Linked DNA regions of Thiosulfativibrio zosterae. The protein of the gene in region 2 interacts with the protein of the main gene of each other region in a pairwise test. Links are inferred from orthologs where the notes say so. Each region holds a gene or a part of one and is shown on either strand. Other genes may lie near its edges. The genes, in order: THMIRH_RS00965 and ssb.

The links.
Region 1: the proteins of ssb (region 2) and THMIRH_RS00965 interact in binary tests that used the Escherichia coli proteins (3 or more experiments, as listed by UniProt). The link is inferred for Thiosulfativibrio zosterae from one-to-one orthologs.

The regions. Positions count from the first base shown.
Region 1 is NZ_AP021888.1:252,930-263,726, forward strand. The notes cover bases 2,731-5,712. They hold THMIRH_RS00965 (primosomal protein N'), read left to right. Parts: upstream 2,731-3,083; coding sequence 3,084-5,342; downstream 5,343-5,712. Other genes in these bases: THMIRH_RS00955 (TRAP transporter small permease subunit), read right to left, coding at 2,731-2,788; THMIRH_RS00960 (hypothetical protein), read right to left, coding at 2,785-2,979; THMIRH_RS00970 (hypothetical protein), read left to right, coding at 5,412-5,712. Also shown: THMIRH_RS00945 (EAL domain-containing protein), read right to left, coding at 1-771; THMIRH_RS00950 (TRAP transporter large permease), read right to left, coding at 838-2,214; more of THMIRH_RS00955, read right to left, coding at 2,234-2,730; more of THMIRH_RS00970, read left to right, coding at 5,713-6,263; THMIRH_RS00975 (DUF2062 domain-containing protein), read left to right, coding at 6,344-6,835; THMIRH_RS00980 (TIGR03545 family protein), read left to right, coding at 6,847-8,823; THMIRH_RS00985 (methyl-accepting chemotaxis protein), read left to right, coding at 8,860-10,797.
Region 2 is NZ_AP021888.1:473,274-484,020, forward strand. Bases 4,563-7,494 are described here. They hold ssb (single-stranded DNA-binding protein), read left to right. Parts: upstream 4,563-5,685; coding sequence 5,686-6,303; downstream 6,304-7,494. Other genes in these bases: THMIRH_RS01885 (ATP-binding protein), read left to right, coding at 4,563-5,641; THMIRH_RS01895 (cation:proton antiporter), read left to right, coding at 6,650-7,494. Also shown: THMIRH_RS01865 (methyl-accepting chemotaxis protein), read right to left, coding at 1-839; molybdenum cofactor guanylyltransferase MobA, read left to right, coding at 958-1,542; THMIRH_RS01875 (SIMPL domain-containing protein), read right to left, coding at 1,561-2,250; THMIRH_RS01880 (MFS transporter), read left to right, coding at 2,339-3,754; more of THMIRH_RS01885, read left to right, coding at 3,785-4,562; more of THMIRH_RS01895, read left to right, coding at 7,495-8,317; THMIRH_RS01900 (universal stress protein), read left to right, coding at 8,321-9,283; THMIRH_RS01905 (L-lactate permease), read left to right, coding at 9,342-10,747. UniProt on the Escherichia coli protein: Plays an important role in DNA replication, recombination and repair. Binds to ssDNA and to an array of partner proteins to recruit them to their sites of action during DNA metabolism. Acts as a sliding platform that migrates on DNA via reptation.

The DNA.
Region 1 (10,797 bases), 220 kb from region 2 along the record:
ATAGTGCTCGATGTTTTTATCATTGTCCATCAACATCGATAAACTTAAAACCGCATGGAAAGTGGTTTCTGGATTTGGGTGGATTTGAACTTCGCCACTCCATTTTTTGTCGAGTAGTAGGGATTTTAAAATGTCTTCAATTTGAATAGAGTCTTTGAGCGTGACCTGTTTTTTCATCCAATGAATGATGGTCATGCTATTGAGCTCGGTCGGTAACAAGCCCGTGTAAGCCGAAAAAGAAAAGTTGGGCTTGATGATATAGCCTTTTTCATTGGTAATGAATTGCCCATCATAGCTATTAAAAGCCGCTTCAAGAATGCGATGTTGTTCATCGGAATGCGCATAGATGGTTTGATCGTAAACCACTAAGAGCAGCGCTTGAAAACTGCCGTCGGTATTGAGGATGGGTTTTGCCGATAATAAAACGGGAGTTGAGGGTTCTTCCGAGCAATTGGGTTTAACCCAAATATAAGTTTCTTTGGGGATGTTTTGCGCCGCATCGATCACTTGCTCGAGCCAGCGTTTCATATTGAATTTAATGGTGCGCTTTTTGTTTTTGAAAAACTCAAGATCAACAAAAAACTCATCACTGTTTGGGTTAAAGCACATCAAGCTTTGTGCCGCATCATTTATGATTTGTAATGATAAGTGTTGGCTAAAAACCAAAATACCATCGTGAAGCGCATTGATGATGTCACGCTTAAACTGACGCTCATTTTTCAGGCGTAGAATGGTGGACTTGAGTTCGGCTTCGAGAGTTGTGTTTTGCATAATAGGCATTATTTTAGGCGAACTTTAACAAAATACCGCACAAAAAATATTTATAGTCAGTTTGCATCAATATGAGTTGCTCTGTTGAGCGGGCAACCAAGTCGCCAATTCTGGCCAATAGGCGATTAAACAAAGCACTAATAGTTGAATACCAATAAAGGGCATCACGCCTAAATAAATATCTTTAGTTTTAACACCCTGTGGGGCAACGCCTCTTAAATAAAACAGTGCAAAACCAAAGGGTGGCGTTAAAAAAGCGGTTTGCAGATTAATAGCAATCATAATACCCAGCCAAATAGGGTCAATGCCCATCATCAGCAAAATGGGGGCGACAATCGGCACCACCACATAGGTGATTTCAATAAAGTCTAAAAAGAAACCCAGCACAAACATAAAGACCATTACCAACAACATGGCGGTAAATACCCCACCCGGCAGGTCAGCTAATAAACCATGGATGAGGTCGTCACCCCCCAACCCTTTAAACACCAAAGAGAAAAAGGCGGCCCCAATGAAAATCATAAAAATCATACTGGTGACCATCAAGGTGTCACGCATCACTTGATTAAGTATGGCCAGATTTAAGCGGTTTTTTAAAGCCGCTAAAACCAGCGCGCCTAAAGCACCAATCGAAGCGGCTTCGGTGGGCGTGGCAAAGCCCCCTAAAATAGAACCCAAAACCAAAATAATTAACACCAAAGGGGGCAGTAAACTGCCCAGCACTCTTGTCCAAATGCCAGCGGGTATACTGGCGCTGGATAAGCCGGGTGCGGTTTCGGGTTTTAGCCAAGCCATGCCAAAGACATATAAAATATAAAATAAAACCAGCAACATACCCGGCAACAGCGCACCAATAAAAAGGTCGCCGACAGACAGAGTTTCGGGTGAAAAAATACCTTGATTGAGTTGTGCCTGTTGGTAAGCCGAAGACAATACATCGCCCAATAAAATCAACACGATAGACGGTGGAATAATTTGCCCCAAAGTCCCTGAGGCGCAAATGGTGCCGGTGGCGAGTTTAGGGCAATAGCCTTGCTTAATCATGGTTGGCAAAGCCAGTAATCCCATGGTGACCACCGTTGCGCCAACAATGCCGGTGCTGGCGGCTAAGAGTGCGCCCACCAAAATAACCGAAATCCCTAAGCCGCCTATAAAACCACGCATCACTTCATCCATGGTGGTTAAGAGTTGTTCGGCAATTTTGGACTGCTCTAACATAATGCCCATAAACACAAATAAGGGCACAGCCAGCAGTGTGGTGTTGTTCATAATGCTGAAAATACGATTGGGCACACTGTTTAAAAACGCCATGTCAAACGCGCCAAAAAGGGTGGCACCCAGCGCGAATATTAAAGACACGCCTGATAGGGTAAAGGCGACCGGAAAGCCAAACATTAAGGCGATTAAAACAAGGGCAAATAAGCCAAGCGCAATGTATTCCATGGAGTTTCTCTGGGTTCTCTTAGAGTTTAGCCGAGCTGGCTTCTGGCGTTTCTGAAGGCGTGGGTGTTGAGTCGGTCAATTGCAAAGCCGATTCCGCTGCCAGCGTGAGGGCTTGCAAACTGACCAAAGCCGCCATGACTAAAATAACGGTTTTTAACAAATACACAAACGGCAGTCCACCGGGTTCAGACGAGGTTTCGTGGATGCGCCAACTGACTTCAACATATTCCCAGCTGGCCCAAGCAATAAACAGCAAAGTCGGTAAGGCTAAAAACAGCGCGCCAATCAAATTGACCCAAGCCTTGCGCTTAGGCGACATGGTTTCATAAAACACATCCACCCGCACATGTTTATCTTGCTGTAACGCATAGCCCATGCCCAGCATAAATACCAGCGCATGGTTGTAAAGCACGGTTTCTTGTAGTGCAATCGCACCGGCATCAAACCCATAACGCAAAATGACCACGCTGGCCGATAACACAACCAAGCTGAGTAATCCCCAGGCGACAAAATGCCCCAGCATTTTTTGAAAACGATTTTGTTGATGGATAAAAAGCGTTAACCAAGTTTTCATAAGCGGTCTTTCAGTTGAGGGCCGGTCGGCAAAGGGGTTTGTTTGACGCCACGCGCTTCTTGATTTTTGTCGGCGTTTTGGGCGCTGGGCGTGGCTTGTGAATGCGAGTCATCGTCTTGCGAACAGCTACTTAAGCTGAAGGCAATCGGCAATAAAATCAATAATAAGGTGTTTGTTAGACTTTTTTTCATGAGGGTTATTCTGCAGACTTTTAATGGGATAAGCAAGCCTGATATGGGTTGAGAAAGGGAATTGTGTCATAATGATTTATTAAATTTTTGCCAGAGAGATTTGCGTGACCATCATTGAAGTGGCTGTTGCAGGGCCTTTTTTAACCCCATTAAGTTATCTGTTGGATTCGACAGCAACGGCCGCTTTGCCGGTGGTGGGCGGACGAGTGCGCGTGCCGTTTCGCAGCAAATCTTTAGTGGGTGTGGTGATGGCTGTGCAAACCTTTGTGGATGAGCAGGCTTTACAGGCGGGTTGCGCAGCCTTATCGCTCAACCTTAAAAAACTTAAGTCGATTGAAGCGGTGTTAGACACCGCACCACTATTTTCCGCTAAAGACATGGAATTGTTGAAGTGGGCAAGTTTTTATTATCACGAACCGATTGGCAATGTTATGCAAACCGCGCTGCCCAAACGCCTGCGGCAAGGTGAAGTGCCCGAGGTAGAAGGGGTAACCTCTTGGGTTTTAGCGCCGCAGTCGATTCGAGAAACCTTGCCGCCCTTGCCCGCCAATGCTAAACAGCAGTTGGCGCTAATCGATTGCTTGTCAGAATCTCAAGCGCTCAGTGCTGAACATCTTAATGCGCAACTCAATCATTGGCGCACGCCCATGAAGCGTTTGCTAGATTTGGGTTGGGTGCAAGAAACCACCTCGCCTTGTTTAAATTGGCACTCAAAACTGACCAGGCCTGGTCATATTTTGAATGCAGAACAGCAAGTAGCGGTCGATGCGGTTGATTTTGACAAAGGCTATCAAGCCTTTTTATTAGAAGGAATTACCGGTAGCGGCAAAACAGAAGTCTATTTGGGCATGATTGAACGCTGTTTGCACTTGGGAAAACAGGTGTTGGTCTTGGTGCCCGAAATTGGCTTAACCCCGCAAACCGTGCAGCGCTTTGAAGCCTATTTGCAACAGCCCGTGGCGGTGATGCATTCTGGGCTCAACGACAAAGAGCGCCAATGCGCTTGGTGGCTGGTGCAATCAGGGCGCGTGCAAGTGTTATTGGGCACACGCTCTGCCGTTTTTACGCCTTTTGCCAATTTGGGTTTGTGCATTATGGACGAAGAGCATGATTTGTCTTTTAAACAGCAAGATGGTTTTCGCTACTCAGCGCGTGATTGTTTGGTGCGCCGCGCCCATCTTGAAAAAGTGCCCGTGGTGTTGGGTTCGGCAACGCCCTCTCTAGAAAGCTTATATAACGCTCAAACCCAGCGTTATGCTTGGTTAAAACTGCAGCAGCGCGCCGCCGGCGCACAGTTGCCAAATGTACAGCTATTGGATATTCGTGGTGAAAAACTGGCCGAAGGCGTATCAACGCCTTTGCGTAAACTCATGGCACAGCACCTTGCAGACCAAGGTCAGGTGTTGTTATTTTTAAATCGCCGTGGATTTGCGCCGGTGTTGATGTGTCATGACTGTGGTTGGCAAGCAGCCTGTCCCAGTTGCGATGCCAATATGACCTATCATCAACAGGTGAATGAATTGCGGTGTCATCATTGTGGTTATCAACACAAAGCACCGCACACCTGTCCGCATTGCCAGTCGGCAGAATTTGTTAAGGTCGGTCAAGGTACCGAGCGTTTGGAAGAAACCATTCAAAGCTGGTTTCCCGAAGAAAGCCTGTTGCGGATTGATGCCGACACCACACGCCTCAAAGGACAAATGGCCGAACTCACACAGCAAGCCAAAGAAGGCAAGGCGCGTATTTTAATCGGCACGCAAATGCTGGCCAAAGGGCATCATTTTCCGCAGGTCACTTTGGTCGGTTTGTTGGACATTGACCAAGGATTATTCAGCAGTGATTTTCGGGCAGCGGAACGCATGGCGCAGTTAATTGTGCAGGTGTCGGGGCGTGCTGGGCGCGCTGAAAAAACCGGTACTGTGATGATACAAACCCATCATCCTGAGCATCCGTTATTAAAAACCTTGGTTGCCGAGGGCTACGAAGCTTTTGCCAAACAAGCCTTGCTGGGTCGTGAAGAGGCCGGTTTGCCGCCTTATGAATACCAAATTTTAATTCGTGCCGAAGCCATCGATGCCCAAGCGGGTTGGCAGTTTTTAAATGAAATCAAATTCAGTCTGCAATCTCTCAAACCGACGCTCTTAGCGCAAGCGTCAAGTCAGGTGAACGCTCAGGTGATGGGGCCGGTGGCGGCGCCCATGATGCGACGCCAAGGGCGCTATCGTTATCAACTGCTGTTGCAATCCAATCATCGCGGCACTTTGCATCAATGGTTAGGGCAAGTAGAGTCCAGAATTTACGCTTCAAAACTCACCGCCAAAGTGCGTTGGAGCATCGATGTCGATCCGCAAGAGATGAACTGAACCAGCTCAAATGTTAAGTTGGCGAGTAATTTGCTTATAAATTTTTTTTGATTTAATGGAGCTTTGTGCATGAGATTACTAGGTGTTTTGCCGCTGGCGGCAATTGTGTTTCTGCAGGGATGTGACTTGGGAATTGAGGATAAAAAAACTTCAGCTCCAGTTGCGCAGGTCACTTCAACTGAGCTGAAGGCTTTGTTTGAAAGTTTTATTCTCATCCAAGATCAAGAAATGATGCTAACAAACTTGGCGACTCAATTGCAGGGTGTGGATACGGTTTCAAGTGTTGCTGGTTTGTTAACAAACACCAGCTCAACAGGTGTTTGTGGTGGAACATCAGCTTTATCAGCTGATCTGACTGCGGTAAGTGGTGATTTTGATAATACCTTAACCTTAAATAGTTACTGCACGGATAGCTTAGATTGGACAGGTAAGTTAACTCAGTCTGGCGTTGTAACTGCTACTGGCAGCGATGCCGATAATTATGAAATGGTGTATGGTAATTATATTTATAAAGTTGAATCGGATGATGCTTTTACTGTAACCCTAGTAGGGACTATGGAAAAGGCTGTAACGGCGACAGCGACAACACATTATTTTAATAGGATATCAGCCTATAAATACCCTGATAACCTAACGGTTGAGGCTCTTAAATGGCTCGTCGCAACTTATGATGCTGGCAAAATTTATACTGGTAGTTTGGTTCATCCTACTTATGGTACCGTTGCTGTGACTACGGTCCCTTCTTTTCCAGTCACGACGACACAAGACGGCCCCTACCAAAAACCCATTAGTGGCAAACTTAAGTTAACAGGGCTTGATAGCATTGGTTATATCACTTTCAATGGATTGGGAAGTTACACCCTAGATGTCGATGCGGATGCCGACGGTATTGTTGATTTAACTGAAACCCTGTCTTGGTAATTTCTTATTGATTGAAATGATTGTGAATTTACCCAAATTCGTTAAAATGATGGTCTTTACTAATTATTACTGAGGCAATAATGGGCTTAATACTCAAGTTGTTTAAGGCACTCAACGCCAATCAATATCCGGGGCAAATTGCCCTGTCTTTTGTATTAGGGATGATATTGGGGTTAACCCCCTTATTTTTTGCCCATAATTTACTCACGCTGGCGCTTATTTTTATGTTGCGGGTGAATCTTGCCGGTGTGGTGGTTGCTTGGGCATTTTTCAGCGGACTGGCCTATTTACTGGATCCTATCTTTAATCAGCTGGGGCTTTGGGTGTTACAAATGCCTGCTTTAGAGCCTATGTTTACTGAAGCCTATAATTCTGCTGTTTGGCGCTTCTTGCACTTTAACAACTCTATTGTCATGGGCAGTATTTTGGTGTCCTATTTGTTGGCGATTCCAGCCTTCATTCTCTTTTTGATTTTGATTAAAACTTATCGCAAAACCTTTTTGGCTTGGGTCAGTAAATTCAAAGTCGTGCAAATGTTAAAAGCGGCTGATAAAGCCAGCTTAGTTTCTTAAGGAGAATGCAAATGACTCAAACAGCCATTAAAAATCCTTCTCCGACTTCTGCTGCACCTGCACCTGCATCCACGCCAGCCCCTAAAGGCTGGATTCGTTGGTCGGGTATCGCTATTTTTAGTGCCATTATTGGTGGCATCGTTGGCTTGTCTTATTTGGGTATCAGTCTTTTTCTAAAAAAAGAAATTCAACATTACGCCAGCCAAGCTTGGGGTGCCCAGGTGGACATTGGCTCTTTGGGGCTTAGTTTTAGTCCACTGGGTGTCGAGGTGAATCAAATCGCCTTAACCGACCCTGAGCAGCCCATGCAAAATTTACTGCAAATTCAACAAATCAAAGCCACGATGAATTTGTATCACTGGGTGGTAGGGCGTACAGTAATTGAAGATGTGAATTTCAATGGCTTTGCGATGCATCAGCCTCGTCAGAGCGCCGGTGCGATTTATAAAACTGCCGAGGAAACCGCGGCGCAAAAAGCCGATAAAAAAGCATCGCAAGCTTTTAATTTGCCACAAATGAGCTTACCTGATCCGCAAGAAATTCTGGCCCGTGAAACCCTAAAAACCGTGACAGCAGGGCAAGAAATTCAAGCCGAAATTGCCAAAATTGACCAGGCCTGGTCAAATTTGCAGGCAAAATTGCCAAATGAAGCAACGGTTAAAGACTATCAAAAACGCTTTGAAGCCCTGTCTAAAGGTGACTTTAGTAATCCTGCGGTGATTTTACAAAAGCAAAAAGACTTTGAAGCCCTCAAAAAAGAAATCGAAGCGCACAAGAAAACCCTGGATGAAGGTCAGGCGTTACTAAAACAAGTCAATGCCCTCAAAACCCAAGCGCAAAAATTACCAGATTTGCCTCAGCAGGATTATGACCGACTCATGGCCAAATATAGTTTCAGCGAACAGGGCTTGTCTAATGTGACCTATTTGTTGTTTGGGCCCAAAATTCAAGGCTGGTTGGATACGGCTCAAGCCTGGCGCGTTAAGTTACAACCCGTGATTGAGTATGCCCAATCCTGGCAAGCCAAACGAGCCAAAGAAGCCGCCGAAGCCGAAGCAACCAAAGCTGCCAGAGCCTTTGGCACCGTGGTGAACTATCGGGAATATGACCCACAACCCAAGTTTATCGTTAAGCGCATTCATGGCGATGGCAATATTGATTGGGGTCATGTCGAGCTGGCAATTAAGCAACTCAACTTTGATCATGCGGTTTCTAAAATCCCGGTCACTTTTAAAATTGATGCTTTGCCGGTAAAGCAAAAATCGCCTTTAATCATTATGGGTGAAAGCAACTATGTGCACCCTGAAAAACCAATTAATCGAGCCAACTTTACCCTTGCCGATTATGCGCTCAGTGAAGCGCGTTTGTCGGACGATAAAACCTTGCCTGTAGTTATGAAGCAAGGCCAGATGAGTTTGCAGGGGCAAATGTCATGGTTAGGTGGCGATCAGATTAAAGCGGACGTTGACACGCGTTTTAGTCAGGTTGCGTTGGATGCGACAGCGTCTGACTCTAAAGAAGTGAAAAAATACATTGCGCCTATCTTTGCCGATATCTCAGAATTTACGGTGCAAAGTGCCATCACTGGTGATGCGTTCGCGCCCAAAGTGGATGCGAAATCTGATTTGGATAAGTTGTTGTCAAAAGCATTTAATAAAGTTTTAGATGCGGAAATCGCCAGTGCTAAGCAGCAAGTTAAACAATATTTAGACACATTGTTGAATGAGCAAATGGGGCCTATTAATCAACAGTTGAGCAAACTCTTGGGCGAGCAGTCGACCTTAAAGGCGCAAGACTTGGATTTGGATGCCATTTTAAATGGCAAGTTGCCGGGCTTGGACCAAAAGTCGCTAGAGAAAAAAGCAAAAGCTGAGGCCGAAAAAGCGCTTGAAAAAGAAAAAGAAAAATTGAAAGCACAGGCGCAAGCTGAAGCCGAAAAAGCGATTAGCGACAAAGCCAAAAACATCTTAAAAGGCTTTGGCTTTTAATGTTCTGCTGTCACCGTTGATAGCCTAGGAAATGATATGAGAAAAAATCTGCCCATCACCCAGCATGAATATGTCATTCCCGAAGGTCGAGTATTGGTCTCTGAAACAGACTTGTTGGGCAATATCACCTATGCCAACGATACTTTTATCGAAGTGAGTGGTTATTCTTGGGAGGAACTTAACGGCCAACCGCATAGCATGATTCGTCATCCGGATGTGCCAGAGGCGGTTTTTAAAGACCTTTGGGATACTTTAAAACGCGGTGAGCCTTGGCATCAATATGTTAAAAATCGTCGCAAAAATGGCGACCATTATTGGGTAGAAGCCAATATTGCGCCAGTGTTGCACCATGGCAAAGTCACCGGTTATAAATCGGTTCGTAACACCATCAAGCGTGAGCAAATTCCCCAGTCAGAAGCCGCTTATCAAGCGATTGCCGCCGGCAAAATCATCTTAAAATCCGGCGTTCCAACCACACCTTTTGCTGAAAAAATGGCCGCGTTGAGTCCCTTGCCCAAAAAGAGTATTTTGGGCAAAACCATGATTCCGTTGATTTTAATGGCGATTCTGTGGAGTATCGTGCTGCAGTTGTATTTACAAAATGTGGCCGACAATCTCTACCAAGAAGCGGTGCACGACAGACAAACCTTGCTCAGCTCTAATTTAGACAGCGAAATCGCCAGCCAAAGCCAAATTGCCCTGACCAATGCCGTGGGGCTAGCGGGGAATTCAGCCTTGATTTATGGCCTATACGACCATCAAAAAACGGTGATTTGGCAAATCCTAGAAGTGAATTATCAGCAATATGTCAAACGCGCCAATATGGATGGCATGGGCTTGGCGGTGTTTGATGCCGATTTAAACCTGGTGTCTGGCAGTGGCGTGAGCATTAAGGTGGATGCTATGCCCAAAGAACCGCTGACCCGCATACAGTTTCAAGCCGAAGGTGGATTTTTGCAGGCTCTAGTGCCGGTGCCTTACGGTGACAAGGTCATAGGTTTGGTGGGGGTGAGCTTGCCTTTAACGCAGGTCAGTGCGTTAGAAAAACAAGCCAATCACCAATATGCAGCCTTTGCAAAACAACAAACCACCTATCAAGCGGCGCAAGGGTTTGAAAATTCGCCCGCGTTGCAAAGTTTTCAATTGCTAAAACCTCAAGAGCAGCAGGACTTGTTTAAGTCACTGTATCTCGTCAAAAATAATCATTTGTTTATTTGGTCGCCGGTTGAAGCAGGCGGGCAGATAGTAGGCGCACAATTGATTGTCGAGCCAATGGAGATTTTAAGTCGTTTGCTCAGCAACACCTATTTTATGATTTATGTTGCTCAAGCCGCCATGTCGGGTGGTTTTATTTTGTTATTGATTCAAGTGTTTTGGCGGTTGCGTAAATTCATCTTAACGCCCCTGAAAAACCTCACCGATAAACTGAAAATTGCCTCAGAACAAGGGTCGTTATCGGTGCGCGCGGATGTGCTCACCACTGATGAAATCGGGCAAATGGGTGAAAATTTCAACCATTATGTGACCGCTGTGCAGCATTTGATGATCAGCGTGTCTGACATGATTGATGAACTGGCAAAAGGGCGTTTATCAAAGCGGATTCAGGCAGATACCAAGGGGGATTTGAATATCCTTAAAAACTATGTCAATGATTCGGCAGACAATATTCAGTTTGTCATTAAAGAGATCGAAAGTGCCATTCACGCGATTCGTGACGGGCATTACAGTTTTGACAGTAGCCAAACCTTTAGGGGCGAGTTTGCGGTGATGATGGAAGACTTAAAACTTGCCATGAATGATACGCATGATGCCGTGGTGGGTATCAACACCACCATGAAGTCGATTGCAGAAGGTAACTTCTCGCGCCGCCTAAATGCTCAACTCAGTGGTGAGCTTGAGGCCTTAAAAACCAATATCAATGCATCGCTCGATCAACTAGAGTCGGGCATTACCGAAGCGGTTGAAGTTTTGGTT
Region 2 (10,747 bases):
GAAACCTGGTCTATCGCAATTTGCAATTTGGCCGCTTCATCGGTTTTGGCGTGACCATCTTCAATGGCGTGCCGAATGGCGATTGAGGCGGAAATGACCGGGTTGATGAGTTTGCCAATAAAATGCTTGGGTCGAGTACAACTCATATTAATGGGTTCGTTGGCTGAAACTCTTCTTAAGGCATTGCGCAATGAATCTTGTGCTTTAAAAGTTGTGTAGCCATAAATAAACGACACACTTACCATGAGTGTGCTTAGCAATAAAGTCCAAAGTGGATTGAGCCCCTGCAAACTACTGATGACTGCAAAGGGCATGACGCTGAAAATGAGGGTTAATAGGCTAAGTTGCCATTGCGGGTCGAGTTTTCCAAAAAAGTTAAGTTCAGTCCAATTAATGCCGCTGTAAACTTTACCGTATTGAATTTTTTTAGCGCCAGACTTAATGTCTAGGTAGGCTTGAGTGGCTAGGGCTTTTTCGGCATCGGTGATTTCTGTTCTAAAAGAAATGTATCCGACAGGTTTGCCATTTTCAAAAATTGGCGATACATTGGCTCTTACCCAATAAAAGCCACCGTCTTTGCGGCGGTTTTTAACCAATTGTGACCAGGTAGAGCCCATTTTAAGGGTTGTCCACATATCCTTAAACACCGCTTCTGGAACATCTGGGTGGCGCACAGTGTTATGAGGCTTACCTAAGAGTTCGTCACGGGTAAAACCACTGGCAATTTCAAAGGCATCGTTCAGCTCGGTAATATTGCCTTGCAGGTCAGTTTTGGAAACTAATGTCAGTCCTTTGGGGACAATATATTCATCTTGAGTAATGGGTTGGTTATTTCTCATGCTGCTTGTCCTAGATTAGTAGTCGTGACTAATATAAATTCATTTTATGCGTTTGTTAAGCATTATTTCTTATATGGGAATAATTATTTTTACGCACATTAAAAAGGTTGGCTAGAAAATGAAAGATGCGTTAAAAGCCGTGGTTTTGGCGGGTGGGCAAGGTAGTCGAGTGGGTTATCAGCAAAAAGCCTTGTTGGTCTATCAAGGACAACCCTTGTTAGTGCCGATTTTAGAGCGTTTGCGAGCGCAAGTTGCGCAGGTATGTATCAGTGCCAATCAAGCCTTAGACACCTATCGCAGTTTTGAACCCAAGGTATTTGAAGATGTGACCGAAGGTTTTTTAGGGCCCATGGAGGGGATGAATTCGGCATGGCATGCCCTTGAGGGGGATTGGTTGGTGTTTGTGCCTTGTGATAATCCGCATTTTCCGGCAGATTTGGTGGATAGACTTTGGCAAAAACAACAAGACACTGGGCAGCATTTGGTGGTGGCATTTGATGGCGAGCGTTTGCAGCCTTTGTATTGTTTAATGCACCGCTCACTGCAAGCCAGTTTAGCGGCTGCGATTGCTAAAGGGCATTTGAGTGTGTGGCGTTGGATAGATGAAAATCCGCATGCTTTAGCCGATTTTAGTGATGTGGGTGCCAAAGCCTTTCAAAACTTAAACACCTTGGCGTTGATTGAAGCGGGTTCAGTTGGGTAATGATTAGTTGGGTAATGATTAGTTGGGCAATAATAAAGTGCCATTGATGGTCACACTCAGTTGGCTTTGTCCAGCTTGCATAACTGGCGCATTGCCAACCGCATCACTCGCCATCATGTTGCGCGCGAGATAGGGCGATGGAAAGTGCGGTGATTGAATATTGGTTTCTATAATTTTATACACCTGGGTTTGAAAACCTTGCGCAATCAACTGTGCTTTCTTTTGAAAAGTGTCTAGGGCTTTACGGGTGAGGTCATCAATAAACAATTGGCGTTGTGCGCTGGAAACACCAAACTCCATATTTTGATAACGCAAATAAGGTTGAATTTGCGCCATAATTTTAACCAGGCCTGGTTGATTTTCCATGTTTAAAGTGAGCGTTTGTTGGCCACGCCAAGTGGTTAAGGCTTGATTTTTGTCGTAAATGGGTTGAATTTGATAGTCTGAGGTTTCCACTTTGATTTGCGGCGCACGCTTTAAAACCGCATAAGCAGCTTGCATTTGGGTGTTGATTTCATTGGCGACCACTTGCGGATTCAAATCTTGGGAATAGGCGCGAAATGTAAGCGTCACTTGATCGTTATTAAAGTAGGCGCTTTCAGTCACGGAAAAAGACACACGGTTTTCATTGCGTTGGTTTGTTTCAAACGCATGGGCGTTCATGCTGAAAACGCAGATTAACAACAGGCAAAATCGGCTGAATGTCATAGAGCCTCCTAGAGAATGATATAATTCGCGAATTGATTATAACCCGACCCTCAATTGAGTCAATTGTTGAAGTGTAAAGAGATTTCTGATGTCCGAAAAAATTCAAACCACCTTGCCACATGAAACCGTGATGCAACCTCAAGAAAAGCAAGCCGCCTTTGCTGTTGCGGGCATTTTTGCCACGCGTATGTTGGGCTTGTTTATGATTTTCCCGGTGTTTGCCTTGTTTGCTGAGCAAGAATTTAAAAACATTACTGGCTTTCAAATTGGTCTAGCGATGGGCATTTACGGGCTCACCCAAGCATTGCTGCAAATTCCTTATGGTATGTTGTCCGACAAGTATGGTCGCAAACCGCTCATTATGGTCGGTATGCTGGTGTTTATGTTTGGTTCGGTGGTCTGCGCCCTGGCAGATTCCATAGAAATGATGATAGTGGGGCGCGCCATTCAAGGCATGGGCGCGGTGGCCGCGGTGTTGATGGCAACGGTTGCGGATACGGTGACAGAACCTTTTAGGTTACGCGCCATGTCTATTGTGGGCATGACGATTGGCTTGTCTTTTACCTTGTCTTTGGTGGCAGGACCTTTGTTGTCCGAGCTTGTTGGGGTGCGTGGCATTTTTTGGGTGATTGCGGCTTTGGCTGGCGTGGGCATGGTGTTGGTGATGTTTGCCGTGCCCAAAATTGAAGGCCAGCGTTTTCAGCGCGAAGCCGAAGCCGACCCCGCCCAATTTAAAGCGGTGTTGTCTAATCCACAATTGTTGCGCTTAGATTTGGGGGTGTTTGTATTGCATGCCATGCTCACCGCCATGTTTGTGGTGGTGCCCATGCTGATTCGTGATAACGCAGGTATGGATTCGATGCATCATTGGGAATTATATTTGCCGGTGATGTTGTTGTCGTTTGTCTTAATGGTGCCGTTTATTATTCAAGCCGAAAGCAAAGGGCGCATGAAGCAAATGTTTGTGGGCGCGATTGCGGCTTTGGTGATAGTACAGTTGGCGATGCTAAATTTTGCCCATGGATTTTGGTCCATCTTTTTAATTATGTTGCTGTTTTTTACCGCGTTTAATTTATTAGAAGCTTCTTTACCCTCTTTGGTGGTTAAGTTGTCGCCAGCCGATAAAAAAGGCACGGCCAGTGGTGTTTATTCGTCGAGTCAGTTTTTTGGTGCAGCCATCGGTGGCGCATTGGGTGGCTATTTTTATCAGTTTTACGGTTTTGATGGCGTGTTTGTGTTTACCACGGTTTTGGGAGCGGTTTGGTTATTCGTAGCCATTAGCATGACTCAGCCTTTGCCCTTAAGCATTGCATCAGTGAGTTATGATGCCATTTTGGCGCCCGAAGAAATGGATAGTTTAACTGAAAAACTACTGTCTTATGACGGGGTTTATGAAGTCGTAATTTTATCCAATGAACAACGCATTTACTTTAAAATAGACCGCAAAGTTATTAATGAAATTGGCTTGATTGATTATATTCACAAGGGTTTGTCCCGAGAATAAGGGTCTTCAAACTGGCTGGGAGCCGAATCCGTGGCAAAAACTTCTGACAAAAATGCGCTATTAACCGATTTTGATTATTGGGAGTCTTCGTTTGGCTCTTTGCAAAACTTAATTGAATTGCCCAAAGTCAGACAAGCGCGTCGCCGTGTCAATTGGTTATATTTTTCAGCTTTTTTCCTAGGTGCGCTAACACTGGCTCTGTTTGTGGCGGGCAATGCACTTGATTCCAAAGTATTTTTTTATTTTGCGCTGTTTTCTGGTGTGGTGGCGTTTTTAGTTTTCTGGCTGGCTTATCATCAAAGCCAGCAGCAAATGCAGGTGATTGAAGAAGTTTTGCGGGTGGCGCAATGCCAGCAAAAAGCCTTAGATAATCATGCCATTGTTTCTATGACCAATTTACAAGGTCGCATTGTGTATGCCAATAGCCGCTTTATAGAAACTTCGGGCTACACTAAAGAGGAGTTGGTTGGGCAAACCCACAGTATTATCAATTCTGGTCTGCATGATAAAGCCTTTTTTGCAACACTTTGGCAAACCATCGGTAAGGGTGAAACCTGGCGCGGTGTGGTGCGTAATAAAGCCAAAAATGGCACTTATTATTGGGTGAATTCTATGGTGATGCCCATTTTTGATCTCAATGGCAACAAAACGCACTATATTTCTATCCGCACCGAAATCACCCGCCAAAAAGAAGTTGAAGAAGCCCTAGGGCAAGCGCTGTTAGATGCGCAGGCCGCAAGCCGAACCAAAAGTGAGTTTTTGGCCAATATGAGCCATGAAATTCGTACCCCCATGAACGGGGTGTTTGGGATGTTACAGTTGATTCGCGAAGAACCCTTGTCGGATAAAGCCAAAGATTTTGTGGATACGGCCATGGCTTCGGCAACCAGTTTATTGCGAATTATTAATGACATTTTAGATGTATCCAAAATAGAAGCCGGCAAGTTGACCTTAGAAATGCGCGCTTTTGAGTGGTCTTTATTTGTTAAGCGCGTGTTACATCCGTTGCAGTTGCAAGCCAATGCGAAAGGCTTAAATTTTACCTTTGATATCGACCCCTGCATTTCCCCAACCCTTTTTGGCGATGAAACCCGCTTAGGTCAAGTCTTAACCAATTTGGTGAGTAATGCGGTTAAGTTTACCGAGCAGGGCGATGTGGCCTTAACCTTTAAGTGTTTAGAACACAAAGACAGCGATCTGATTTTGCAAGTCAGCGTGAAAGATTCTGGCATAGGCATAACGCCCGAACAAAAAGCGCTCATTTTTGACGCCTTTAGCCAAGCAGATGCCACCATTACCCGCAAATTTGGTGGTACAGGTTTAGGGTTGTCCATTACCCGCAGTTTGGTCGAAATGATGGGCGGTTCTTTGTGGGTAGAAAGCGAGTATGGCAAAGGCTCTACCTTTTTCTTCACCACAAAACTGGGCATTCCCAAAGAACACCATTTAGATTCTGCTGCACTTGAAACCGAATATGAGTTTTCATTGTCGGGCGTGAAAATTTTGTTGGTAGAAGACAATGTGATTAACCAAAAAATTGCAGTGGCTTTGTTAAAGCGTCTCAATATTGGTCAGATTGATGTGGCGGATGACGGTTTAAGAGGTATAGAAACCTATCAAAAAGCCGCCGAAAGCGACCAACCCTATGACTTGGTTTTAATGGATATGCAGATGCCCAATATGGATGGGCTTGAAGCAACTCAAGTGATTCGCAGCCTAGAGGCAGAGCGCGGTTGGTCGTCTAAACCGATTATTGCCATTACCGCAAATGTGGGGGAGGAAGACCGTCAAAAATGTGAGTCTGTCGGCATGAATGGCTTTGTAGGCAAGCCCTTTAAAAAAGACGATCTTTACCTAGAAATTGCACGGCTTCTGGTCATAAAATAAGTTATGATTCTCCAATCTAAAACGAAGAAAAGTGGAGTGAAGAGATGGCGCGTGGCGTAAATAAAGTGATTTTAGTGGGTACTTTGGGCAGAGATCCTGAAGTGAAATATGCGGCAAATGGCAATGCCATTGCCAATCTAAGTATTGCCACCAGTGAACAGTGGAACGACCGTGCCACGGGTGAAAAACAAGAAAAAACCGAATGGCACCGTGTGGTTATTTTTGGAAAACTGGCCGATATAGCCGGCCAATATTTAAAAAAAGGGTCGCAGGTTTATCTAGAAGGTAAATTGCAAACCCGCAAATGGCAAGATCAAGCCACAGGTCAAGACCGTTATGCAACCGAAGTGGTGATCGACTTTAACGGTCAAATGCAAATGTTGGGCGGTGGCGGTGGTCGCGGCGATACTGCTTTTGATAATGGTTCGCAAGGTGGCTTTGCCCCACAAATGAATCAAGCACCACAGCAACCCATGGGCAATATGGGCAATCAAGGTGGTTATGGTCAACAAGCACCTATGGCAGCGCCGCAAGCCCCGAGTTATGGTGGTGGGCAAGGTGGTTACGGACAACAAGCCCCTGCACAAAATAATCCATCTCCCATGCAAAGAGCTCCGGCTTATGCGCCCAATGACTTTGATGACGATGATGTTCCGTTTTGAGTCTCACAATAAATAAAAATGTTGATTAAAAAATAATAGAACCCTGTTAATACAGGGTTTTTTTATATCTATTGAAAAAACATTGACTAAAAGGCGTGGCTTGAAAATGGCAGGAATGTACGAGCATTCTGTTGTTTTTAGGTTGTTAATATTCTCGTCAGATTCAGCGTGTTCACTTCTGGTCAGGCTTCAAATGCTCATCGCTAAAGGTGGGCTTTCTATGTACTTAAAAACTCAGTTAAATAAGCAGGTTATCTCAAGGTGCTTAAAAATAACCAGGCCTGGTTATTTTAGAACTTTGGTAGTTGTGGTGTAATGATTCTATTCAACTAAAGGAGTTTTAGCGATGTTTGAAAGTGCATTTGTTGAACTGAGTATGTTATTGGCCATTGCGGCTGTCATAGGTTTTATTGGGGTACAGCTTAAACAGCCTTTAATTGTTTCTTTTATTGCGGTGGGTATTTTGGTCGGGCCAGCGGTGCTTGGAATCGTGACGCTAACAGATGAAATCAACTTGTTAGCGCATTTGGGTATCGCAGTGCTGTTGTTTGTGGTGGGGTTAAAATTAGACCTCCATATTATACGCACCATGGGTGTTGTTGCCTTGTTTACGGGCTTGGGGCAGGTGATTTTTACCTCGGTCATTGGCTTTTTGATAGGCTTGGCTTTAGGGTTTTCATCCATAGGTGCGCTCTATGTTGCAGTGGCACTGACCTTTTCATCGACCATTATCATTGTTAAATTGCTCTCAGATAAACGCGAGCTCGATGCCTTGCATGGTCGAATTGCCATCGGTTTTTTGATTGTGCAGGACATAGTTGTGGTGTTGGCCATGATCGGCTTAACGGCAATTGGTCAGTCGGAGACTTCTGGCAATTTGGGTTATGAGGCTCTGATGGTCTTGATCAAAGGCGCGGTGTTATTGGTTGCGGTCGCCTTATTGATTAGATATGTGATGCCCAAATTACTCGCCAAATTGGCGCATTCTTCTGAGCTTTTGGTGTTGTTTGCCATCGCCTGGGCGGTTTTAGGTGCTTCAATAGGCTATATGATGGGCTTTAGTCAAGAAGTGGGCGCATTTTTAGCGGGTATTACCTTGGCATCAACCCATTATCGGGAGTTGATTGGTGCCAGATTGGTGAGCTTACGCGATTTTTTACTGCTCTTTTTCTTTATCAGTTTGGGTGCGAGCTTAGATTTAAGTACCTTGGGGTCGCAAATTTGGCCAGCTTTAGTCTTTTCTATTTTTGTGTTGGTCGGGAATCCTTTAATCGTGATGGTGATTATGGGCTATATGGGGTATCGCAAGCGCACCGGGTTTTTAGCAGGATTAACGGTGGCACAGATTTCTGAGTTTTCGCTTATTTTGGCAGCGCTTGGGTTTAGTTTGGGACACATCGATCAAGAAACCGTTGGCCTAGTCACTTTGGTTGGGCTCATTACCATTTCAGCCTCGACCTATATGATTTTATATTCTCACCCGCTTTATCTGAAATTATCGCCCTATTTGGATATCTTTGAGCGTAAGGTACCTTATCGTGAAGAGAATATTGATCAGGTGATAGAACGCAAGCCCGCCGATGTGATTTTATTTGGATTGGGACGATTTGGGATGGTGATTGCACAAAACTTGCAAGCGCAGGGGAAACAAGTACTCGCCATAGATTTTAATCCCCAATTGGTTCAAGAAACCGCCTTGCACCAAGTGCCTATTCGTTATGGGGATGCAGAAGACCCTGAATTTATCCAAAGCTTGCCCTTATCGGAAGCCCAATGGGTGGTGAGCACCATGCGAGATAGGCACTTAAATTTGGCGCTGTTGCGTTCACTGGCTGAATCGCATTATGAGGGTAAAGTGGCGGTGGCTTCCAGTCATTTGAGTGAAGTCGAATTTTTAAAGCAACAAGGTGCCAATCTAGTATTAGTGCCTTATCAAGATGCCGCTTTAGAAGCGGTGCATCGCATTATGAGTTTTGAAGAAACCGGTGCTTCAGCCGAAGTCAAAGGGAGTTAATTGATGTTAAAACATATTTTATTGGTTTCTCAAGACCCCTTGCAAGAGGCGGGTTTGTTGGATTGGGCATTTCACTTTGCAGGGCAACAGCAGGCAAAATTAACCATCTTAAGTGTACTGCCAGAGATAGATTATTCGTTATTGGAATGGCTAAAGAATATTCGCCCACAAGATCAGCAGGCGCAAGAAAGGCTGGGACGACAACAGGTGTTCCAATCATGGCTTGATCAAGCTCAGAGCCTAGGTTTGGATTGTGATTTGCATATTGAATTTGGCAAGGTTTATTTAAAAACCGTGCAGCTGGCGTTACAGAAATCGGTTGATTTGGTCATCAAAAAAATCGATACACCAGCGCATGCGCACGCCTCATTGTTTAGCAGTCAAGACCAACATTTACTGCGAAAATGCCCATGTCCTCTTTTATTGTATAAGGCCGAATCATCTTTGCCATTTAATAACATACTGGCCAGTATTGATGTGGCTGTTGAGGGGCTTGATGAAGAGACTTATAACTCGAACTCTGATACAGATTTAAATCAAAATATCCTAGCCTTGGCTAATCATTTTGCGCAAGCAACACCAAACCCCTTGTCGGTTGTTCATGCATGGAATGTGGATGGCGAAAACTTGGTGCGTTATTGGAATGTTGACCTCACCTCAGACGATTTAGAACGCCTGAATCAGCATGTTTGGTTTGGTCACCACTTAGCACTCGACAGAGCGTTAGCTTTTCTAAAGCAAGCGCAACCCAACTTAAAGGTGATTACCCCCAAAGGCGAGCCAGAAGTGGTGATTCCTCCTTTAATTGTCGAGGCACAAATCGATTTGTTGGTGATGGGAACCTTAGGGCGTTCAGGATTATCGGGCGTGTTTATTGGTAATACAGCAGAAAATTTATTAGAAAGTATTCAGTGTTCCGTATTGGCAATCAAACCCAAGGGATTTATTTCTCCAATTCAACCCTAAAACCCGCTAAAAATGACCAGGCCTGGTCATTTTTGGGGTATTTTTCTGGAAGATTATCATGACCTTATTACAGTTGTTCACTGCCAGTATGCCTGTTTTGGCGGTGTTGGTTTTGTTGGTGGTGTTGCGATTGCCTGCCAGTCGAGCCATGGGGTTAAGTTTAGTTTTGGTGGCTGGGTTGGCTTGGCAGGTATGGGGCATGTTGCCCCAGCAAATTGCAGCCTCTGTTTTAGAAGGTTGGGTGATTGCTTCTTCTATTTTAATGATTGTATTTGGCGCAGTACTCTTACTCAATACCCTCAAAGCCAGTGGTGCGGTTGAAGCGATTCGCCAAGGATTTACCCATATTTCGCCCGATAGACGGGTGCAAACGGTGATTGTTGGCTGGTTGTTTGTGGCGTTTTTAGAAGGCGCCAGTGGCTTTGGTACGCCAGCGGCCATCGTAGCGCCTTTGTTGTTGGCTTTGGGGTTTCCCGCACTCGCAGCGGTTGTTTTGGCTTTGATTGCCGACAGCGCGGCGGTCTCTTATGGCGCAGTGGGTACGCCTTTGGTGGTGGGTATTTATCAAGGTTTAAATGGAGCAACCCTAGCGCAAGTGCAGACGGTGGCTGAGACAGCCGCCTTTTTAGATTTATGGGTGGCCAGTTTTTTACCTTTATTAATGGTGATGATGCTCACACGATTTTTTGGCGCAAATCGCTCGTGGCGTGAAGGCTTGGGAGCTTGGAAGTTTGCGTTGTTAGGCGGTTTTTCGTTTACCTTATCAGCGCTTGTGGTTGTGCATACTTTGGGGCCTGAGTTTCCAGCTATTTTAGCGGGGCTGTTTGGACTGGCGGTGACCGTTTTGGCGGCCAAAAAAGGTTGGTTTTTACCAAAAGACACTTGGCTGTTTGCGTCTGACTATCCAATAAAGACAGCTTTAGGCTTAAATGAAAGTGTGCCAGGCTTTGAGGCAGATGCGGCTTGCAAAAACGACACTTCATTGGGTGGGGTAGGGTGTTTGCTACCGACACCGCCTTTGCAACCCTCTTTAAGTTTGTTACAAGCTTGGATGCCCTATGTGTTAGTTGCCGTGGTTTTAATTTTAACGCGGCTTGATTTTTTGCCTTTTAAATCTTGGCTACTTTCTTTTTCGGTTGAATTTAATCAGCTGCTATCCACCGATATTTCTACCAAACTCACACCGCTGTATTTACCCAGCAGCGCCTTTATTTTAGTGGCGGTGTTTACGGTTTTTTATCACAAGGTACCTTTTAAAGAAACGACTCTGGTGTGGCGAGATTCGTTGCGTGTTTTATTGCCCACCTTTGTCGCCTTGATGACCGCAGTGCCGATGGTGAGGGTTTTCTTGAATTCAGGCATAAACACCATGGGTTTGGCCAGTATGCCGATAGAGTTAGCAGGGTTAGCAGCGGATATCTTTGAGCATCAATGGGTGTTTGTAGCGCCTTTAGTGGGGAGTTT